DNA from 2 places in the Streptomyces sp. SID5643 genome. Region 1 is predicted to be linked to the other one. Evidence: riboswitches for the same ligand, from Rfam matches in the RefSeq annotation. Region 1 holds a riboswitch; the other holds the start of a gene.
The links. Region 1 has a riboswitch for glycine ahead of gcvP (aminomethyl-transferring glycine dehydrogenase). Riboswitches for the same ligand answer to the same signal wherever they lie in the genome.

Region 1 (10,883 bases):
CGTGAAGATCGGCGCCTGCTTCATCGCCGGCATCATCCTGGTCTCCCTGCTGTCACGGCTGGCCCGGGCGTTCGAGCTCCGCGTCACCAGCGTGACGCTGGACGACATGGCGGAACGCTTCGTCCGTGACATGGCCAGCCGCCGGATGCGGTTCATCGCCAACGAGCCGGACCGGCGGGACATCGCCGAGTACCGCGACAAGATCGAGCAGATCCGGCAGGACAACGACGTGCCCGGCCAGGAGGACTTCGTCTTCGTCGAGGTGACCGTCACCGACCCGTCCGAATTCGAGGCGGGCCTGACCGTACGCGGTGAGGTGCTGCACGGCCGCTACCGCGTGCTGACCCTGGAGTCGTCCTCCATCCCCAACGCTCTGGCCGCACTGCTGCTGCACGTCCGCGACTCGACGGGCTGCACCCCGCACATCTACTTCGAGTGGACCGAGGGCGGGCCCTTCGCCAACTTCCTGCGCTTCTTCCTGTTCGGGCAGGGCGAGGTCGCCCCGGTGACCCGAGAGGTGCTGCGCGAGGCGGAGCCGGACCGCAAGCGGCGGCCGAGGGTGCACGTGGGCTGAGTCAGGCCGTCGCACTCCTCCTGCCGAAGCCCCTGCGCGGTGAGCGCACGACAACCTGTCCGTAGGTGACCTCGCCGGTGATCCGGACCCGCAGCAGGACGGGGGCGTCGGCCGGCCGACGCGCCTTGATCGCCGAGTGGTTCATGACCAGGCCGTCGGTGTCCACGACAACACCCGGCCCGGTCAGCAGCTTGAGGGAGCCGGCGCGCAGGTCCAGGTCGATGTCCAGGGTGTCGTGGGTGATCACCGCATCGGTGAGGTCGAGCGTCACCTCCCCCCACGCCGAACGGATCTCCAGTCGCCGCGGCACCACCCAGCCGCCGTCCCGCCGGGTCGAGGCCCCCTCCTGGCGGATCCGTACCACGCCGTCGGCCTCGGCGGGCATCCCGCCCGCGGGCACGGGCAGGTCCTCCGTCAGCACGGCGAGCTCGCCCATCGTCCGGGCCGACCATGCGGCCTCCAGCCGCTCGTCGAGCTCGTCCAGGGTGAGCCGGCCGTCGCCCGCGGCGACGCGCAGGACATCCACCGTCCGGTCCCGGTCCGCGTGCGACGCCCTCACCTCGGGCGATCCACCGGTCCGCACGATCTCCGCCGCCATCACTCCACCCCGATCCCCCGGGCACGGCACCCGGCCAGCCAGTCGAGACTAACGCTATATCGCGTTATACCCAACGGCCAACCCCGCATCCGTCGTTCCCTTCCCCCGCGCCTATCGTGACCGGCATGCAGTCCTACACGATCGGCCAGGCAGCACGGCTGCTCGGCGTGAGCCCGGACACCGCCCGCCGCTGGGCGGACGCGGGCCGCATCACGACTCACCGCGACGGGACCGGGCGTCGGCTCATCGACGGGCGGGACCTGGCCGCGTTCTCGGTCGAACTGGCCCGGCCAGGCTCCGCCGAGGAGGACACGCCGTACACCTCGGCCCGCAACGCGTTCCCGGGCATCGTCACCGCGATCAAACTCGGCGACGTCGCCGCCCAGGTCGAGATCCAGGCCGGCCCGCACCGGCTCGTCTCCCTGCTCACCCGCGAGGCGGTGGAGGAACTGGGCCTGGAGGTCGGCATGGAGGCGACGGCCCGCGTGAAGTCGACGAACGTCCACATCGACCGCGTCTGAGCCCCGAGGGGCCGCGGAGGTGACGCAAACACACGCCTGCCAGGGCGAACGCCGCCATCGGGCTACCGTGCACCCATGAGCCTGAGCATCCGCAACCAGCTCCCCGGCACCGTCACCACCGTCACTCCTGGCGAGGCCATGGCGACGGTGAGGGTCCGCCTCACCGGCGGCCAGGACCTCACCGCGGCGATCACCCGCGAGGCCGCGGAAGACCTCCGTCTCACCCCGGGCGCCCCCGTGCGCGCCCTGATGAAGTCGACGGAGGTCTCCCTGGCCACCGCGCCGATCGAGGGCCTGTCGATCCGCAATCAGCTCCCCGGAACCGTCACGGACATCGCGGCCGGCGGCGCGATGGCGTCGGTCCGCGTCACGGTCGAGGGCGGCGAACTGACCGCCGCGATCACCAGGGACGCTGCGGAAGACTTGGCCCTGTCACCCGGGATCCCCGTCGTCGCCCTGATCAAGGCGACCGAGGTGTCACTCGCCGCCCTCTGACGGGCCCGGAGACGGCGAGAGGGGCCCCGCCCCGCGGAGCCCCTCCCTGCGACCGGTCGGCCGATCAGTCCTCGTAGGCGTCCAGCGGCGGGCAGGAGCACACCAGGTTCCGGTCGCCGTAGGCCTGGTCGATGCGGCGTACCGGCGGCCAGTACTTGTCGGCGGTCGACACCCCGGCCGGGAAGACGGCCTCCTCACGGCTGTAGGAGTGCTCCCACTCCCCGGCGAGCGCGCCGGCGGTGTGCGGGGCGCCGCGCAGCGGGTTGTCCTCCGCGGGCCACTGGCCCGAGCCGACCTTCTCGATCTCCGCGCGAATGGCGATCATCGCGTCGCAGAACCGGTCGAGCTCGGCCAGGTCCTCCGACTCGGTCGGCTCGATCATCAGCGTCCCGGCCACCGGGAACGACATGGTCGGCGCATGGAAGCCGTAGTCGATCAGCCGCTTGGCGACGTCGTCGACGCTCACACCGGTCGCCTTGGTCAGCGGCCGCAGGTCGATGATGCACTCGTGGGCGACGAGCCCGCCGGGACCGGTGTAGAGCACCGGGTAGTGCGGCTCCAGGCGCTTGGCGATGTAGTTGGCGCTGAGCACGGCCACCTGCGTGGCCCGCTTCAGCCCCTCGCCACCCATGAGCCGGACGTACGCCCACGAGATGGGCAGGATGCCGGCCGAGCCCCAGGGCGCCGCCGAGATGGGACCGACGCCCGTCTGCGGGCCTGCCTCGGGCTGGAGCGGGTGGTTGGGCAGGTAGGGCGCGAGGTGCTCGCGCACCGCGACCGGGCCGACGCCGGGACCGCCGCCGCCGTGCGGGATGCAGAAGGTCTTGTGCAGATTCAGGTGCGAGACGTCGCCGCCGAAGTGCCCCGGCTTGGCGAGCCCGACGAGCGCGTTGAGGTTGGCCCCGTCGACGTAGACCTGGCCGCCCGCCTCGTGCACCTGGGCGCAGATGTCGGCGACGTGCTCCTCGAACACACCGTGCGTGGACGGGTAGGTGATCATCAGCACGGCCAGCTCGTCGCGGTACTGCTCGATCTTGGCCCGCAGGTCCTCGACGTCGATCTCGCCGTCCTCGGCGGTCTTCACCACGACCACCTTCATGCCCGCCATCACCGCGCTGGCGGCGTTGGTGCCGTGCGCGGACGACGGGATCAGGCAGACGATGCGCTGCTCGTCCCCGTTGGCCCGGTGGTACCCGCGGACGGCGAGCAGACCGGCCAGTTCACCCTGCGACCCGGCGTTCGGCTGGAGGGACACCTTGTCGTAGCCGGTGACCTCGGCGAGCCGGTCCTCCAGCTCGTGGATGAGCGTGAGGTAGCCCCCGGCCTGCTCGGCGGGCGCGAAGGGGTGCATGTGCCCGAACTCGGGCCAGGTGACCGGCTCCATCTCGGTGGTCGCGTTGAGCTTCATGGTGCAGGAGCCCAGCGGGATCATGCCCCGGTCGAGCGCGTAGTCGCGGTCGGCCAGCTTGCGCAGGTAGCGCAGCATGGCGGTCTCGGAGCGGTGCTGGTGGAAGACGGGGTGCGTCAGGTAGTCGTCGGTGCGCAGCAGCGCGCCCGGAAGCCCGTCCTCGGCGGCCGCGTCCAGCGCTTCCACGACGCCCTCGACCCCGAAGGCGGCCCATACGGCACGCAGCTGCGCCCGCGTCGTGGTCTCGTCGCAGGCGATGGAGACGTGGTCGGCGTCGACGAGGCGCAGGTTGACCCCGTTGTCACGGGCGGCGGCCACGACGTCGGCGGCCCGGCCCTCGGCGCGCACCGTCAGGGTGTCGAAGTAGGAGCCGTGCACGATCTCGACCCCGCCGTTCGCGAGCCCGGCGGCGAGGACGGTGGCGTACCGGTGGGTGCGCCGCGCGATGCCCTTCAGGCCCTCCGGGCCGTGGTAGACGGCGTACATGCCGGCCATGACGGCGAGCAGCACCTGCGCGGTGCAGATGTTGCTGGTGGCCTTCTCACGGCGGATGTGCTGCTCACGCGTCTGCAGCGCCAGCCGGTAGGCCTTGTTGCCGTCGGCGTCCACGGACACGCCGACGAGCCGCCCGGGCAGGCTGCGCGCCATCTTGTCCTGGACCGCCATGTAGCCGGCGTGCGGTCCGCCGAAGCCCATGGGCACGCCGAAGCGCTGGGTCGTCCCGACGGCGATGTCCGCGCCGAGCTCGCCGGGCGACTTCAGCAGCGTCAGCGCCAGCAGGTCGGCGGCGACGGTGACGAGTGCCCCGAGCTCGTGCGCCCGGTCGATGACCGGCTTGATGTCCCGCACGGCACCGGAGGCGCCCGGGTACTGGAGCAGCACGCCGTTGATCTCGCGCTCGGCGATCTCGGCGGGGATGCCGTCGCTCAGGTCTGCGACGACGACCTCGACGCCGGTCGGTTCGGCGCGGGTCTGGATCACGGCGATGGTCTGCGGCAGCGTGTCCGCGTCGACCAGGAACAGGCCCTTCTTGTTCTTGCCCAGCCGCCGCGACAGCGCCATGGCCTCGGCGGCCGCGGTGCCCTCGTCGAGCAGGGAGGCGCCGGAGGTCGGCAGTCCGGTCAGCTCGGCGACCATCGTCTGGAAGTTGAGCAGCGCCTCCAGCCGGCCCTGCGAGATCTCCGGCTGATACGGCGTGTAGGCCGTGTACCAGGACGGGTTCTCCATGACGTTGCGCATGATGACGGGCGGCGTGAACGTGCCGTAGTAGCCGAGACCGATCATGGAGCCGAGGACCTCGTTGCGGTCGGCGAGGGTGCGCAGCTCCGCGATCACCTCGGCCTCACTGCGGGCGCCCGGCAGGTCCAGTGCCTCGGCGCTCTTGATCACGGCCGGGACCGCGGCGGCGGTCAGCTCGTCCAGCGAGCCGTAGCCGACGTGCGCGAGCATCTTGGCGCAGGCCTCGTGGTCGGGGCCGATGTGGCGCTGCTCGAAGGGGACTGCCTCTTCGAGCTCGGAGAGCGGAATGCGGTGGGCGGTCATTACGGAGGCCTCCTGGTCGACACGACCTGCGAGGGGCACCACGGCACGGGTACCCGGACGGCCTCCCCCTCTGTCATCTCAACCTGAGAGCTTCACCGGATCGCCCCAAGGGCCTCCGGCTTTCACCGTCGGTGAGAGCGGGAGCCGTCGACACCCGCCCTGCTTTCCAGAGTGACCTCGTCCGTGCGGTACGTGAGCCTGAGAGATTCCGGGGAGGATTTGCTCCTTCGGCGCCTCCGATGGTGTCTGGAGGACTCTCCCGCACGGGGTCAACAGCCGCTGCCAGCGTACCAGCGAGGTCAACGCACGAACCTTCGAGTGGCCGCATCCCTACTTGTACCGTTTTGTAGTGTTTACGGATGAGGTGCGACCATGTGGAGGGCCCGTGCGAACCGACATCGATCCGCGCAACCTGATCGGCCGCAAGGCGTTCGACCGCAACGGGACCAGGATCGGCACCATCGACGAGGTCTACCTCGACGACGCCACCGGCGAGCCGGAGTGGGCGGCCATACGGACCGGCCTGTTCAGCAGGGACGCCTTCGTCCCCCTGGAGCCCAGCGAGCTGATCGAGGGCGCCCTCCACGTCCCCTTCGAACGCGCCCTGATCAAGGACGCCCCCGACTTCGGCGTGGGCCGCCACCTCTCCCCGGAGCAGGAGCTGCAGCTCTACCACCACTACGGTCTCGACGTCGCCGCCCCGCCCCCGCTCCCGGACCACGACTTCGGCAAGCTGGCGGGCACCGACGAGACAGCCTGAGATCCCGCCCCGGGCACTTCGTCTCCCCCCTCGGGTCCTCGTAACACCAGCGGCAGCGGATCCGCCGCCTCCAGATCCGGGTCGTCGACCCGGAAGGTCCGCACGCGCCCGGGCTCCGAGGAGGGCGTCTCGAAGCGCACGGTGACCCGCCCCAGACCGCTGCCCTGCACCCATCCGTGCCCGAACCGGGTGTGCCGCACGTCGTGCCCTGCGGGCCATCGCCGCTCGGCCGGCGACGGCTGCTCCTCGGGCGGCGTCACGGTGTGCTCCTCGACCGGGCCCTCCGCGACCGCCCGCTCCCCCGCCGCCTGCGCGAACAGATCCTCCTGGGTGTAGTCGGCGAGCCCGCTGACGCCCACCCCGAGGAGCCGTACACCGCCCGTCGTGTCGACCGAGTCCAGCAGTCTGCCCGCCGCCTCGCGGATCACCACGGGGTCGTCCGTGGGCCCGCGCAGCGTCTCGGAGCGGGTGAGCGTGGAGAAGTCGTACCGCCGCACCTTCAGTACGATCGTCCGCCCGGACAGTCCTGCCCCGCGCAGCCGCCGCACGCACCGCTCGGCGAGCCGCTGCACCTCCAGCCCGACCCGCGTCCGGTCGTGGATGTCGACGTCATAGGTGTCCTCGACCGACACCGACTTCGCCTCGCGCTCCGCCACGACGGGCCGGTCGTCCCGGGCCAGCGCCATGGCGTACAGACCGTGCCCGTGCGCCCTCCCCAGCAGCCGGACCAGTTCGTCCTCGCCGGCCTCGACGATCTCCTCGACGGTGGTGATGCCGGCCCGCCTCAGATGGTCACCCGTGGCCGGCCCGACCCCCGGCAGCGTCCGCACCGACATCGGCCCGAGCATGGCCCGCTCCGTCCCCGGCTCGATCACCACCAGCCCGTCGGGCTTGGCCTCCTCCGAGGCGATCTTCGCGAGCATCTTGGAGGCGGCGAGACCCACCGACCCGGTGAGCCCCGTGACGGCCCGGATGTCCGCTCGCAGCTTCACCCCGGCCAGCCGCGCCGACCGCTCGTCCCAGGCCACTCCCCCGGCCTCCAGGTCCACGAACGCCTCGTCCAGGCTCAGCGGCTCCACCAGCGGCGACAGCGCCCGCAGCAGCTCCATCACCCGCTCGCTGATCGACCGGTAGAAGGTGAAGCGCGGCACGAGATAGGCGGCGTTCGGCGCGAGCCGCCGGGCCTGCCCCATGGGCATCGCCGAATGCACCCCGAAGACCCGCGCCTCGTACGACGCGGTCGCCACCACGCCCCGCGGCCCCAGCCCGCCGACGACCACGGCCTTCCCGCGCAGACTCGGCTTGGACGCCTGCTCCACCGAGGCGAAGAAGGCATCCATGTCGAGATGCAGGATCGTGGGCGCGGTTCTCACAACTCCGATGCTGCCCTACGCCACTGACAACGCCCCGCGCGACCGCCCTGAACGTCCCACGGGAAACCGCTTGCGCTCCGATGCGGAAACGTCCCGCCTCCTGCGGCCGCGTGCGGTCCTGCGCTGCCGGGACGCCTCAGACGGCTCGGTTACGCCGACGTGCGAGCTCGTCCGCGGGGTTGCGGCCGACCAGGGTCTCGCCGGTGTCGATCCGCTCGCCGTGCAGCTGCGACAGCGCGCTCTCGACATCCCGCCACACCACGCCCACAGCGATCCCGAACACACCCTGGCCGCCCTGGAGCAGGGCATGGACCTCGTCGGGCGAGGTGCACTCGTAGACCGTCGCGCCGTCGCTCATCAGCGTCATGCGCTCCAGGTCGCTGAAACCGCGTTCCCTGAGGTGGTGGACGGCCGTACGGATGTTCTGGAGCGACACCCCGGTGTCGAGGAACCGCTTCACGATCTTCAGGACGACCACGTCCCGGAAGCTGTAGAGCCGCTGTGTCCCGGACCCGTAGGCGGGGCGCACGCTCGGCTCGACGAGCCCCGTGCGGGCCCAGTAGTCCAACTGCCGGTAGGTGATACCGGCGGCCGCGCAGGCCGTGGGGCCGCGATAGCCGATCTGCTCGGACGCCATGGACGTCGTCCCTCCGCTGCTCGGCACCGCTGCCGGTCGCTGCGGAGCGTGCTCGGCCGTGCCTCCGGGCTGAGGGCATCCCCCACCCGGGAGGGGCCGTGAGCCGGGGGGAGGGTACGGACCGCTCGCCCTGAGACTGCGCTCGGGGCCGCCCCCAGCCGTACCGTCGCCGCTGCTTCTCACGCCGACCTCCGTCCTTGACCTGCCTTCTCGACGGTAGGCAGTCACCAGGGGTGCGTCAACGATCGCCACACTCGCCACGCCGAGTGATAATCACCCTGAGAGTGGTTTCCCGTGCCCCACCGCGGGGAAAGGCTAGCCGAATGTGTCCGGCGCGAGCCGTGTGACGCTCACACGCGCCACCGGCACATGCAGGCCTTTTCACCCTTCCGACATACGGCGGGCGACCCCACCACGGACCACGTCGTCCGCCGGGCCGCCCACACGCCTTCTCAGGCCGCTGCCCCGTCCGGGGCACTCACTGGCTGCTGCTGCCGAAGTCCTCCGGAGAGATCTGGTCGAGGAACTCGCGGAACTTCTCCACCTCGTCCTCCTGCTCGTCCGGAATCGCGATGCCGGCGTCGTCGAGCACCGTGTCACTGCCGTAGATCGGCGTTCCGGTGCGCAGCGCGAGCGCTATGGCGTCGGACGGGCGGGCGCTCACCTCGACGCCGCTGGCGAAGACCAGCTCCGCGTAGAAGACGCCCTCACGCAGGTCCGTGATGCGCACTTCCGTGAGCTCCTGGCCGACGGCTTCCAGCACGTCCTTGAACAGGTCGTGAGTCAGCGGCCGCGCGGGAGCCATGCCCTGCTGGGCGAAGGCGATCGCCGTCGCCTCCCCCGGCCCGATCCAGATGGGGAGGTAACGGTCGCCTCCCACTTCACGCAGCAGCACGATCGGTTGGTTGGAGGGCATTTCGACCCGGACACCTACGACATCGAGCTCGTTCACACAGCAACCCTAGGCCGTGCCCGGGACGTTTGGGTAGTCGGGCCGGTATCGGGCGCCTGATCCGGACCCCGCGCGCGCCCTCCTCAGGGCAGCCGCACGCCGAGCGCGGTCCGCACCAGCGCGGCGTGCAGCTTCACCGTCAGCCCCGCCAGCTCCTTGGTGCGGGCCTCGGCATGAGCTCTGGTCTGCGGGTTGCGGTGCCGCCTCAACGGGGCCACCACCTGGTCCACAAGCCCGGCCTCTCGGTCGGCGGCGGCCTTCATGGCCCGCAGGTGCCGCGGCTCGATCCCGAACCGCCCGAGCTCGATGACCAGCAGGGCGACGGTGAGCGCCTCCGCGTCATAGGCCCCGTCCTCCAGGGGGGTGAGAAGACCGTAGGACTCCCACTCCTTGAGTTCGTGCTCGTCGACACCCGCGGCGGCGAGCAGCTCTTCACGCCCGATTCTGGCCGCTGTGGGCCCCTCGGGCGGCTCGGGAGCCGATTCCCCGTCCCGCTGACGGCCCACGACGGGCAGCGGGGCGGCCTCACCGCGCTCCATGGCCGCCAAGTGCTCCCGGATCACCTTCAGGGGCAGGTAGTGATCCCGCTGCATCCTCAGGACGTGACCGAGGCGCTCGACGTCATGGGCGCTGAACTTGCGGTACCCCGACGGGGTCCGCTGCGGCTCGATGAGCCCTTCCGACTCCAGGAAACGGATCTTGGAGATGGTCACTTCGGGGAACTCGTCGCGCAGCGCGTTCAGCACCGCGCCGATGCTCATCAGCCCACTGTCCGTGGCGGCGGCGCCGCGCCCGGCACCGCCGCTCGGTTTTTGCAGCATGGACCTTCCCTGACGGATGGACCCCCGCTGGGGTCTGCCCGGACGGACCCGGTCAGTAGCCCCGCTGGCTGGCGTAGAAGACCAGGCGGTACTTGCCGATCTGCACCTCGTCGCCGTTGGTCAGAGCGACCTGGTCGATCCGCTCGCGGTTCACGTACGTGCCGTTCAGGCTGCCCACGTCCGCCACCGTGAACGAACCGTCCTGACCGCGACGGAACTCCACGTGACGCCGGGACACCGTCACGTCGTCCAGGAAGATGTCGCTCTGCGGGTGCCGGCCGGCCGTGGTCAGATCGCCGTCCAGCAGGAAGCGGCTGCCCGAATTCGGACCGCGGCGCACCACCAGGAGCGCGGAGCCCAGCGGCAGCGCCTCCACGGCGGCCTGAGCCTCCGGAGACAGGGTCGGCATCGGCGTCTGGCCGGTGGTCTCGCTGTCGTAGGCCTCGAGACCGGAGATGGAGATCGTGGAGGTCGTCTCGGACGGACGCTCCGGCGTCGCCCCCGCTCGCAGCGGCGCGCCGCAGTTGGAGCAGAAACGGCTGTTTTCCGCGTTGCGGTTACCGCACCTCGTACACACCAGGGCCGACATCGGATCCTCCTGCCGCGGCTGCCCACCGGGGGCGTTGGACGCATACGGGTCGGAAAACCCTCCACCCGCACTTGAGGTTGACGGTTGCCCGAAACCTATGCCGCCGGGCTGCGCAGGGTCAACCGACGGCGCGCCCTGACCACCGGAAACATCGCCGCCCGGGCCGCCGACCTGGTCCCGGAACAGCGGCCGCTGACCTTCCGCGTCAGGCTGTGCGCGATGGCGGGCGGTCGCATTGTCGCTGGCCTCTCGCGCGCTCTTGCCGAACAACTTCGCAAACAACTTCACGGGCGATTCCCCTTGACCGAAACAGACCCGCCCGTGGGGCAGGACGAACCCTGACTGAACACTCTGGCCGACCCGGACATCCTGACAACGTCCGTCTGCACCAGACAGTTTCCACCACGCACCGCCCATTCGGTGCGCCGACCCCCCGCAACCTCATGCCCTCGCCCGAAGCCGCCCATGCACCCCCGGTTCACTGCGAGGACGACCGAGCGTAGTCAGGCCGCTTCGCTGCTCGCAAGGCGTCCACCACGATGTCGGTGGACCGCTCGATCGTCACGGTGGCCTGTTCCTTCTCGAGAGTCTGCACCACGCCTCCGGGGATGTT
Region 2 (10,883 bases), on a different contig from region 1:
GGCCGGTGAAGAAGATCGGGAGCGAAACGCCGGCGAGGGCGATGAACATGGCGACGCGGTCGATCGGCTTGCCCTTGCGCAGCGCCGAGACGACGCCGGTCATGACACCGAAGACCACCCAGATCACCGCGGCACCGACGGCCAGCGACAAGGAGACGGGAATCCGCTCCAGCAGCTGGGGCCACACCTCGACGTGGTTCTTGAAGGAGTACCCGAAGCAGGGTGCGCTGCAGTGCGTCGCGTCGGGACCGAACCGGTAGTCCGCGCCCGCCACGATGCCCTTGATGAAGTTCCAGTACTGCTCGTAGACGGGCAGATCCAGCCCCAGGTTCTGCTTGATCGCGGCGACGGACTCGGGGTTCGCGTCCTTGCCGACGTACTGGGTGGCCAACTGGTCGGCCGTCTGGCCCCCGAGACGGGGCACCAGGAAGAAGATGGCGAATGTGACTGCGCTGACCACCAGCAGCAACAGCACGGCGCCCATGACGCGTCGGAGGATGTACGCAGCCACAGCTGTACGGCCCCGGGTGGCCGCGGCGGGGTCGTCCGCCGCGGCCACCCGGTGCCTTCACCTGCCTTTCGAAAGGATCCGGCCTGCTGAATTACTTCGAGGAGCTCATCAGCAGGTAGTCGTACATGCCGAGGTAGGCCTGCGTGACCGTGACGTTCGTCGCGGACGTCGGCCGGAGCAGCAGGTTCTTGCGGTAGATCAGCGGGACGACCGAGGCGTTGTCGAGCACCATCTTGTCGATTTCACCCCAGGCCTTGGTGCGGGCGGCGTCGTCGGTGTTGGCGATCGCGTCCGTCAGGGCCTTGTTGATCTTCGGGTCGTCCAGCTCCATCAGGTTGTTGCCGCCGGAGGGCTTGATGGCGGCACCGTTGACGATCTGGTCGAGGAAGCCGTAGCCGGTCGGCCAGTCGGCGCCCCACGCCATCGAGAGCATGCCGAGCTTGTTGTCGTGGACGTAGCTCGGGACACCGGCGAAGTTGGAGAAGTACTTGCCGGAGGGGAACTGCTTGATCTCGACGTTGATGCCGATCTTCTTCAGCGACGCCTGGGTGGCGGTCGCCGCGGCGATCTCGGCGGGGCGGTCGGAGCGGGCGGTCAGGATCGTGTTGAAGCCGTTCGGCTTGCCGCACGCCTTCAGCGCCGCCTTGGCCTTGGCCACGTCACCCTTGTGACCCTCGGTCGCGTAGGTGTCGAACTTGGTGTAGCCGTTCACCGACGGGGGCAGCAGCGTGGTCGCCACGTCGCCCTTCGGAGAACCGCCCATGGCGTCGAGCACCGACTGCTTGTCGAGGCCCCACTGCACGGCCTTGCGGCAGTCGGCGTTGTCGAACGGCTTCACGTTCACGTTGAGCGCGATGTACTGCGTCGCGCCCGCGTAGGAGCTGTCGGTCTGGTCGGCGAGCTTGCCGCGCAGCACCCTCGGCTGGGTCTGCGGCTGCACACCCGTGCCGGCCGCGTCAGCCGTGATCTTGTCGGAGATCAGGTTGTTGTCGACCGTGACCGGGTTGACCTTGAACTTGATCGTGATCTTGTCCGGCAGGGCCTTGCGGACCGGGTCCGTCTTGGCGTCCCACTGCGGGTTGCGCACGAGGGTGGCGCCGCGGCCCTCCTCGTAGGACTGGAACTGGTACGGGCCGGAGGACTGGATGGCCTGGACGTACTTCGCACCGGTGTCCTTCGCCTTCGGCACGGGGGCCGTCTGCGAGAACGTCGCCAGGTAGTCGAAGTCGGCGAACGGCTGCTTCAGCTTGAAGACGATCGTCCGGTCGTCCGGCGTCTCGATGGACTTGATGCCCTCGGCGGACTTGTCCTTGTAGGGGCCCTTGTACTTGTCGCCGCCCTCAAGGTACGCCTTGAAGTAGGTCGGGCCGTTGGACAGCGCCTCGGGCGCGAAGTTGGAACGCTCGATGGCGTACTTCACGTCCTTGGACGTCACCGGGGTGCCGTCCTGGAACTTCACACCCGCACGCAGCTTGTACGTCCAGGTCTTGGCGTCCGGGCTGGACTTGCCGAGCCCCTCGGCGAGGTCCGGCACGACCTCCAGGCCTTCCTTGCCCGCCGCCGGCTTGAACGTGGTGAGCGTCCGGCCGTAGAGGCGGGAGAAGTTCTGGACCCAGCCGTAGTACGTGTTGCCGGGGTCGAGGGAGTCCGGCACGTCCGAGTGCTCGTACGTGACCGTCCCTCCCTTCTTGTCCGACGCGTTGACGATCGAGTTCAGCGCGGCGTCCTTCTTGCCGTTGCCTCCCCCGTCGTTGTCGTCGCCTCCGCCGCCGCACGCGGCAGCACCCAGCGACAGTGCCAGGACCGACGCAACGCCGGCGGTCACCCTTCTCGTCTTCACCTGAGGAAGCCCCCTCATTCGATGGATCACTTGCTGCGAGGGTCGAGGGCGTCACGCAGCCCGTCACCCAGCAGGTTGAAGGCCAGGACGGTGATGAAGATCGCCAGTCCGGGCACGAACATGTACTGCGGATCAGCCGTGTAGAGATCCACAGCGTTGCTGAGCATGCCGCCCCAGGAGGCCTGTGGCGGAGCGATACCGACGCCGAGGAAGCTCAGCGCGGCCTCGAACAGGATGTTCGTCGGGATGATCAGCGTCGCGTAGACGAGGATCGGTGCGACGAGGTTCGGGAGGAGCTCCCGGAACAGGACGTACGGGCCGCGCGCCCCGAGGCTCGTGGCGGCCTCGATGAACTCCCGCTTGCGCAGGGTCATCGTCTGGGCGCGCACGATGCGGCCGATGTACGGCCAGCTGAAGAAGCCGATCACGAAGATCAGCACGCAGATGCGCAGCGGCAGGCCTTCGAGGCCGAAGAACCCGTCCTGCACGGCGGCGGAGATCGAGATGGCGAACAGCAGCAGGGGGAAGGCCAGGAAGGTGTCCATCAGCCTGCTGATGACGCTGTCGATCCAGCCGCCGTAGTAACCGGCGACGACACCGAGCACGGTGCCGATGCACACGGACAGCAGCGTGGCGCCGCCCGCGACCAGCAGGGAGACCCAGGAGCCGTCGATGATGCGGGCGAGCATGTCCCGGCCGTACTGAGGGTCCACGCCGAGCGGGTGGTCCCAACTCATCCCGCCCCAGCCGCCCTTGGGGGCGAGCAGCGCGGGGTCGATGAGGTCCTGGTTGAACTTGTTGGGATCGAGGTTGAAGATCCACTGGATCGGCTTGGAGAACACCGCCATCAGCGTGAGCAGGATGACGACGACGCCTCCCGCCATCGCCACCTTGTCCCGCTTGAAGCGCATCCAGGCGATCTGGGTGAGCGAGCGCCCTTCGATCTGGCTCTTCTTGACCCCGGAGAGCACGGCCTCGGGCTGTGCTCCGGCTTCCGCCCCGGTGGTCTCGATCGGTGCGGTCACGGTGCGATTGACCCCTCTCGGGCCGGCGATCGCCGAGCCCCTGGCTGCCGCTGTAGCGGTTTGTTTGTCTCGTACACGAGACCGACCCGGCCTGTGTCTTGCCGGGAGTCTTCAACGCTTTGGCGATCAGTTGCCAGACTTGGCGGTGAAAGGATGCGTAAACGTGATGCTGTCTGGGGGGTTCCGTTATCCGGACAGCGGGTAACACGGGTCGGACGCGCGAGGACAAGGGCATTTTAGGACATAAGCAATCAAGCTGCCCTGATCTACGCGCGGAGAGCTGAGTGGTCGTCGCGTTCGGGGAGGGGTGCGGGAGGGGCCGCGGAGGGCTGCTTCCGGACGGTCAGTACCTGCCTTGGGCCGGTGGGTAGCCGTACCCGGAGGCAGGTGCCTGGACGGGTGCGGTGGCGTGGGCCTCGCGGTCGTAGAAGGGTCGAGCGGTGGCGCGCAACCACATGGCGACCGGGTCGTGTTCGTCGGACATGGCGACCGTCGACACGGGGAGCCCGTCCGGCACGGCGCCGAGGGACTGCTGCATCATCGCGCGCACGGAGTCCACGGCCGGCGGCGAGGTGTCGTACACGTCCAGTCCGATGGCGAGGTACGGCGCCCCGAGGGCGGGCTGCACCCAGGCGCGGCGCAGCGAGCGGACGGCCGGGGTGCGGTGGGCGTTCTGCGCGAGCAGGGCGTAGAACTGCGGGATCTCGATGGCGGGTTCGGACAGCCGCAGGGGGCCGGCGGGCTGGCGGTCCAGGCCGGTGGCGATCCGGCGCAGGTCCAGCCAGGGGATGCCGACGCCGCCACCGGGGGCGTGCGGGTTGAGCCAGAGGCCGTAGTGGTCGGGGTAGAGCGCACGGGCGACGTCGACGCCGTCGATCACCTCGTAGGAGCGGTTCCAGCCGCTGGCGGAGAGCTCCTGGGCGGAGGTCACGCAGGGGGCGTAGCCGAAGCCGTCGACGTCCATGTTTCCGTACTGGGCGTCCGGGGAGCCGGCCTGGCCCTGCCACAGCAGCATCCAGATCTGGCCGGTGTGCGGGGTCGCGAGCGCGCGCAGGAGAGCCTCGTAGGCGTCGTAACGCCCGGGCGTGACCTGGCGCAGCATGTGCTCGACCTGTCCGGCCGCGGCCGTGCCGCTCGCGCTCACCTTTACCGCCCCTTCGTACAACGCCTCGACGGTGCCCTAGCTTAAGCCCGCAGGGGTGCCCCGGGGGTTATGCCGTCGGGCGGGTGCGGGTCGTGTGTGGTTGATCGCGTTCACGCGGCGGAGCCGCATGACGATACAGTCTCGCGCCGCTGAGTGGGCTGCCCTACCGCTGGTAGAAGGGCCGGACCCGGTCCCGCATCCACGCGCCCACCGGGTCCTCCGCCACGTCCAGGAGGACGAGGTTGACCGGCCAGGGGGCCGGGACGGCGCTGACGGCGCGGGTGAGGGCATCCAGGGGGAGGGCGCGCAGGTCGCCTTCCCACTGGGAGAGTTCGACGCCGACGAACATCACGGGGTCTGCGGTCTCGATGGCCGCGAGGCAGCGGCGGGCCGTGACGACGACACCGGTCGCCTCGAACTCCGCGGAGGCGGCGGCGAGGAAGTCCACCGGATCCTCCTGCCAGTCCGGCTCGAAGAGGCGGACCCGGCCGCCGCTCGCCGGGCCGTCCAGCGGGGTCCGGCCCGCCCGGCACAGCTCGGCCACCGCGGGCGGCGGGAGCGGGATGCCGACCACGCCGCCCGGGTTGACGGCGATGCCCGCGTGCGGGGGCAGGCCGCGGGCGAACTCCACGGCGGGCGCGATGGTGTACGACATGTGGGAGCCGACGACCTGGCGGAACTGCTCCTCGGAGCTGAACACCGGCACGAAGGCCTGGCCGTCGATCTCGATGCCGGGCAGGTCGAGGGGGCCGCTGTGCGGGCCGCCGCCGCTGGGCAGCGGAATCCACACGAAGCTCCGGCCGAGCACCTCGACGATCCGCCCGCCGGCCGCCGGGCCGGCGCCGAGGGAGGCCGAGAGCACCTCCTCCAGCTCGTTGCCGGGCCAACCGCCGTGCGGGTGGGTCTGCGTCTGCGCCGGGAAGTCCGCGGAGAAGCCCGCCGGGATGTCCATCTGCCTACCGCCTGCCTGGAACCACTGCTGTGGCTCAAAGGCTAACGGCTGCGGGAGGCGGGGAGGCAGGGCTGTGGAGGAGGGGACGGGATGAGATGGGACGGGACGGGATGAGGGGGTGGGGAGTGCGGGCGGATGCGGAGCCGGGCCGTCACCCCGGCCGCGCGCTCCTGTCCGGGTCCGGACCGGGACAGCGCCGCGACGGAGTGCACGACCGTAGGGGGAAGCTCTGAGTCCGGAAACCCCGCCCGCGGTTCGGTGACCGGTGGCGGTGCGCCGGGCCGACGGCCGGCGCGGGTGGCCGACACCACGGTGCCCGGCAACCCGGCGCCCCGCTCCACCAGCAGGCCCCGGTTCAGCGACAGCCGATGGCAGGCGCCGCGCTCCGTCGTCCGGCGCTCCGGGCCGGCGTCCGGCACCCCGGGCCGGCGTCAGGCGCCCCGGGCCGACGTCAGGCGTCAGGCGTCAGGCGTTCGATGGTCGGTGGCCAACGCCCCGGCAACTGGGGGCTGACGTCCCGGTCCAGCGGCAGACGCCAGGTCACCGACAGCCGCTGGCACGTGCCGCTCTCCGGCGTCCGGCGCTCCGGGCCGGCGTCAGGCGCCCCGGGCCGGCGTCCGGCACCCCGGGCCGGCGTCCGGCACCCCGGGCCGACGTCAGGCGTCAGGCGTTCGACGGTCGGTGGCCAACGCCCCGGCAACTGGGGGCTGACGTCCCGGTCCAGCGGCAGACGCCAGGTCACCGACAGCCGCTGGCACGTGCCGCTCTCCGGCGTCCATCGGCCGAGGCCCGGTCCAGCGGCAGGCGTCACGTGGCCGGCGTACCGGGGTCTCGCAACCGGCGGCCCCCGCAGCCGGGCAAGTCGCAGCCCCGCGGTGGACAGCCGTGGCCTGTCGCACCGTCACCTCCGTGCCCCCGCGCCGTCCCTCAGCCCGTGAAGCCGATTCTCCGGAGCGCGTTCGCCGCGTCGCGGTCGGCGAGGACGGCCGAACCGCAGCCGGAGGGGAGGTCGCCGCGTTCCACCGCGCGCAGGAGGCGGGTGCTGGCGGCGCGGTGGCGCAGGAACGCGTAGCGCGAGACGCCGCGGCCCCGGTCGCGCTGGCCGGCCAAGGCCTGCTCGGGGGTGACGTCGAGGAGGAGCAGGTGGAGCGTGCCGCCCCGGCGGCGGGCCTCACGGGCGAGCCAGCGGCGGACCCAGGCCTGGGTGCCGCAGTCGTGCACGACGACGCCCTCGCCGGTGCGCAGGGCGCGGCGCAGCCCGGCGTAGTGGGAGAGGCGGACGAACGGGCGGTAGAGCGCGTACGGCAGGGCCCGCGGCATGCGGCGGGCCCAGCGGTCACGGGTGTCCTGGGAGTCGACGCGCCGGCCCGGCACGGTGCGCCGCATCAGCGTGGACTTGCCGCTGCCGGGCAGGCCCGTGACCACGACCAGGTCGCGGGGGCCGAACAGCAGCGCGTGCGGGCCGCGGCCGGCGCGGTCGCGCAGATCACGGACGACCGGTGCCGGCGCCGGGGCGCGGACCGCCCGGGCCGGAACGGCCGGCTGCTCGGGCAGCGCGATGCCCGTCGTCGCGTACGCGGTGGTCCTGTTCACCGTGATCGTCCTCCCCTGGGGCCAGGTACGGAGTCCCATCCCCGCCGAGTGTAAAGAGAAGGTAATGCCGCAGGCCTCTCATTTACGTTCTCGTCCTGCAACAGGGCTGCTACAGGTCGCGGTGTCCGGCGGGCGGGACTCGTGCACTCCCTGGGAAAGGTCCCCCTGCCGCGCCGGAAGGATGCGTGCAATGATGTGCGCGCCAACTGCATACCGGCCGTTTGAATCCGCGCGGGAGAGTCCCCAGCAGCCGCAAGAGCTGGGGCGCCGAAGGAGCAAGTCCCTCCCTTGAATCTCTCAGGCCCCGTTACCGCGCGGGCGAGGCACATCTGAAAAGCGAGTCACCGGCCACCGGTGGCTCCACCCAAGGTGCAAGCCGTGTCCCGTGTGGTCATGGCGAACCTCTCAGGTTCCGATGACAGATGGGGAGGACCGACCTCGCCCGTGTCATGCATCTGGGAGACGACCGACCGTGAGCAGTACAGGAGAACTCCGTCACACCGCGCTCGATGCCCTGCATCGTTCGCTCGGCGCGACGATGACCGACTTCGCCGGCTGGGACATGCCCCTGCGCTACGGCTCCGAGCGCGACGAGCACATCGCCGTACGCACAAAGGCCGGCCTCTTCGACCTCTCCCACATGGGTGAGATCACCGTCACCGGCCCGCAGGCCTCCGCCCTGCTGGACTTCGCCCTGGTGGGCAACATCGGCGGCGTGAAGCCGGGCCGCGCCCGCTACACCATGATCTGCCGGGCCGACGGCGGCATCCTGGACGACCTGATCGTCTACCGCCTGGGCGAGACCGAGTACATGGTGGTCGCCAACGCCTCCAACGCCCAGGTCGTCCTGGACGCGCTGACCGAGCGCGCCGCCGGCTTCGACGCCGAGGTGCGTGACGACCGGGACGCCTACGCGCTGATCGCCGTCCAGGGTCCGGAGTCGTCCGGGATCCTGGCGTCCCTGACCGACGCCGACCTCGACGGCCTGAAGTACTACGCCGGGCTGCCCGGCACGGTCGCGGGCGTGCCGGCCCTGATCGCCCGGACCGGTTACACCGGCGAGGACGGCTTCGAGCTGTTCGTGAAGCCCGAGCACGCGGTCGAGCTGTGGCAAGCCCTGACCAAGGCCGGCGAGGGCGTCGGCCTCGTGCCCTGCGGTCTCTCCTGCCGCGACACGCTGCGCCTGGAGGCGGGCATGCCGCTGTACGGGCACGAGCTGTCGACCTCCCTCACGCCCTTCGACGCCGGCCTCGGACGGGTGGTGAAGTTTGAGAAGGAGGGCGACTTCGTGGGCCGCGCGGCCCTGCGTGAGGCCGCGGAGAACGCGAACCACGAGCCGCCGCGCGTCCTGGTCGGCCTGATCGCCGAGGGCCGCCGGGTCCCCCGCGCCGGGTACGCCGTCGTCGCCGAGGGCAAGGTGATCGGCGAGGTCACCTCCGGGGCCCCCTCCCCCACACTGGGCAAGCCGATCGCGATGGCCTACGTCGACGCCGTGTACTCCACGCCGGGCACGGCCGGTGTCGGTGTGGACATCCGGGGCAGTCACGAGCCGTACGAGGTCGTGGCGCTGCCGTTCTACCAGCGTCAGAAGTAGACACTGGCCGAAGGGCCGCGACAGCGCCCCCGAGCCCGTCGTCCCAGCTCACCAGCAGTCCCCCCTTCCACAGCACTCCCGCGCGTACAGGAGAATCCAGGCCATGAGCAACCCCAAAGAGCTGCGCTACAGCAAGGAGCACGAGTGGCTGTCGGCCGCCGAGGGCGGCGTGTCGACGGTCGGCATCACGGAGCACGCGGCCAACGCGCTCGGCGATGTGGTGTTCGTCCAGCTTCCCGAGGTCGGTGACGCGGTGTCCGCCGGTGAGACCTGCGGCGAGCTGGAGTCGACCAAGTCGGTGTCCGACCTGTACTCCCCGGTCTCCGGTGAGGTCATCGAGGTCAACGAGGACGTCGTGAACGACCCGTCCCTGGTGAACTCGGCCCCCTTCGAGGGCGGCTGGCTGTTCAAGGTGCGGATCACGGACGAGCCGGCCGACCTGCTCTCCGCCGACGAGTACACCGCGTTCTCCGCGGGCTGAGGGAGTCGTATGTCCGTCCTGAACACACCCCTGCACGAGCTCGACCCGGCGGTCGCCGCGGCGGTCGACGCCGAGCTGCACCGCCAGCAGTCCACGCTGGAGATGATCGCCTCGGAGAACTTCGCTCCGGTCGCGGTCATGGAGGCGCAGGGCTCGGTCCTCACCAACAAGTACGCCGAGGGCTACCCGGGCCGCCGCTACTACGGCGGCTGCGAGCACGTCGACGTGGTCGAGCAGATCGCGATCGACCGCATCAAGGAGCTGTTCGGCGCCGAGCACGCCAACGTCCAGCCGCACTCGGGCGCCCAGGCCAACGCGGCCGCGATGTTCGCGCTGCTCAAGCCGGGCGACACCATCATGGGTCTGAACCTCGCGCACGGCGGGCACCTGACCCACGGCATGAAGATCAACTTCTCCGGCAAGCTCTACGACGTCGTCGCCTACCACGTGGGCGACGACGGCCGGGTCGACATGGCCGAGGTGGAGCGGCTGGCGAAGGAGTCCCGGCCGAAGCTGATCGTCGCCGGCTGGTCGGCGTACCCGCGGCAGCTGGACTTCGCGGAGTTCCGCCGGATCGCCGACGAGGTCGGCGCGTACCTCATGGTGGACATGGCCCACTTCGCCGGTCTTGTCGCGGCCGGGCTGCACCCCAACCCGGTGCCGCACGCCCACGTGGTCACCACCACCACCCACAAGACCCTGGGCGGCCCCCGCGGCGGTGTGATCCTCTCCACGGCCGAACTGGCCAAGAAGATCAACTCCGCCGTCTTCCCCGGTCAGCAGGGCGGCCCGCTGGAGCACGTGATCGCCGCCAAGGCCGTCGCCTTCAAGGTCGCCGCCTCGGAGGACTTCAAGGAGCGCCAGCGCCGTACGCTGGACGGTGCCCGCATCCTGGCCGAGCGCCTGGTGAAGGACGACGTCCGGGCGGTGGGCGTGGACGTCCTGTCCGGCGGCACGGACGTGCACCTGGTCCTGGTCGACCTGCGCCATTCGGAACTGGACGGCCAGCAGGCCGAGGACCGCCTCCACGAGGTGGGCATCACCGTCAACCGGAACGCGATCCCGAACGACCCGCGTCCGCCGATGGTGACGTCCGGTCTGCGGATCGGCACACCGGCCCTGGCGACCCGGGGCTTCGGCACCGAGGACTTCGCGGAGGTCGCGGACGTCATCGCCGAAGCGCTGAAGCCCGCCTACGACGCGCAGGCCCTCAAGGCCCGGGTGAAGGCCCTGGCCGACAAGCACCCGCTGTACCCGGGTCTGAACAAGTAACGAAGAAACCTTTCGGGTGCCGCGCCCGCCACAAGCGGTCGCGGCACCCACCCCCTCTGCACCACCCCGTAGTCAGGAGTTCCCCGTGGCCATCTCGGTCTTCGACCTGTTCTCGATCGGCATCGGCCCGTCCAGCTCCCACACCGTCGGCCCCATGCGGGCGGCCGGCCTGTTCGTCCGGCGGCTGCGCAACGAGGGGCTTCTGGGGTCCGTCGCCTCGGTCCGCTCGGAGCTGTACGGCTCGCTCGGCGCGACCGGACACGGCCACGGCACGCCCAAGGCGGTGCTGCTCGGCCTGGAGGGCGACTCGCCCCGCACGGTCGACGTGGCGAGCGCGGACGAGCGGGTGGAGGCGATCAGGACCGGCGGGCGGCTGAACCTGCTCGGCGAGCACGAGATCGCGTTCTCCTTCGACGACGACATGGTCCTGCACCGCCGCAAGGCCCTGCCGTACCACGCGAACGGCATGAC

Region 2: it holds a riboswitch for glycine, as region 1 does, so the genes downstream of both, gcvT (glycine cleavage system aminomethyltransferase GcvT) here and gcvP (aminomethyl-transferring glycine dehydrogenase) in region 1, are expected to answer to the same signal.

The regions. Positions count from the first base shown of each region.
Region 1 is NZ_WWIC01000030.1:30,755-41,637, forward strand. It holds gene GTY56_RS03250 (APC family permease) at 1-574, shown strand, start outside; gene GTY56_RS03255 (DUF1707 SHOCT-like domain-containing protein) at 576-1,172, opposite strand; gene GTY56_RS03260 (TOBE domain-containing protein) at 1,298-1,693, shown strand; gene GTY56_RS03265 (TOBE domain-containing protein) at 1,769-2,188, shown strand; gene gcvP (aminomethyl-transferring glycine dehydrogenase) at 2,253-5,138, opposite strand; glycine riboswitch at 5,315-5,410, opposite strand; gene GTY56_RS03275 (PRC-barrel domain-containing protein) at 5,524-5,898, shown strand; gene GTY56_RS03280 (DNA polymerase IV) at 5,817-7,271, opposite strand; gene GTY56_RS03285 (MerR family transcriptional regulator) at 7,408-8,091, opposite strand; gene GTY56_RS03290 (bifunctional nuclease family protein) at 8,387-8,860, opposite strand; gene ftsR (transcriptional regulator FtsR) at 8,944-9,681, opposite strand; gene GTY56_RS03300 (zinc-ribbon and FHA domain-containing protein) at 9,734-10,687, opposite strand; gene GTY56_RS03305 (DUF881 domain-containing protein) at 10,749-10,883, opposite strand, start outside.
Region 2 is NZ_WWIC01000124.1:31,674-42,556, forward strand. It holds gene GTY56_RS15700 (ABC transporter permease subunit) at 1-511, opposite strand, end outside; gene GTY56_RS15705 (ABC transporter substrate-binding protein) at 603-2,369, opposite strand; gene GTY56_RS15710 (ABC transporter permease) at 2,378-3,376, opposite strand; gene GTY56_RS15715 (enhanced serine sensitivity protein SseB C-terminal domain-containing protein) at 3,720-4,520, opposite strand; gene GTY56_RS15720 (enhanced serine sensitivity protein SseB) at 4,684-5,472, opposite strand; gene GTY56_RS15725 (AAA family ATPase) at 6,400-7,065, opposite strand; glycine riboswitch at 7,288-7,388, shown strand; glycine riboswitch at 7,389-7,497, shown strand; gene gcvT (glycine cleavage system aminomethyltransferase GcvT) at 7,538-8,659, shown strand; gene gcvH (glycine cleavage system protein GcvH) at 8,763-9,140, shown strand; gene glyA (serine hydroxymethyltransferase) at 9,150-10,412, shown strand; gene GTY56_RS15745 (L-serine ammonia-lyase) at 10,498-10,883, shown strand, end outside.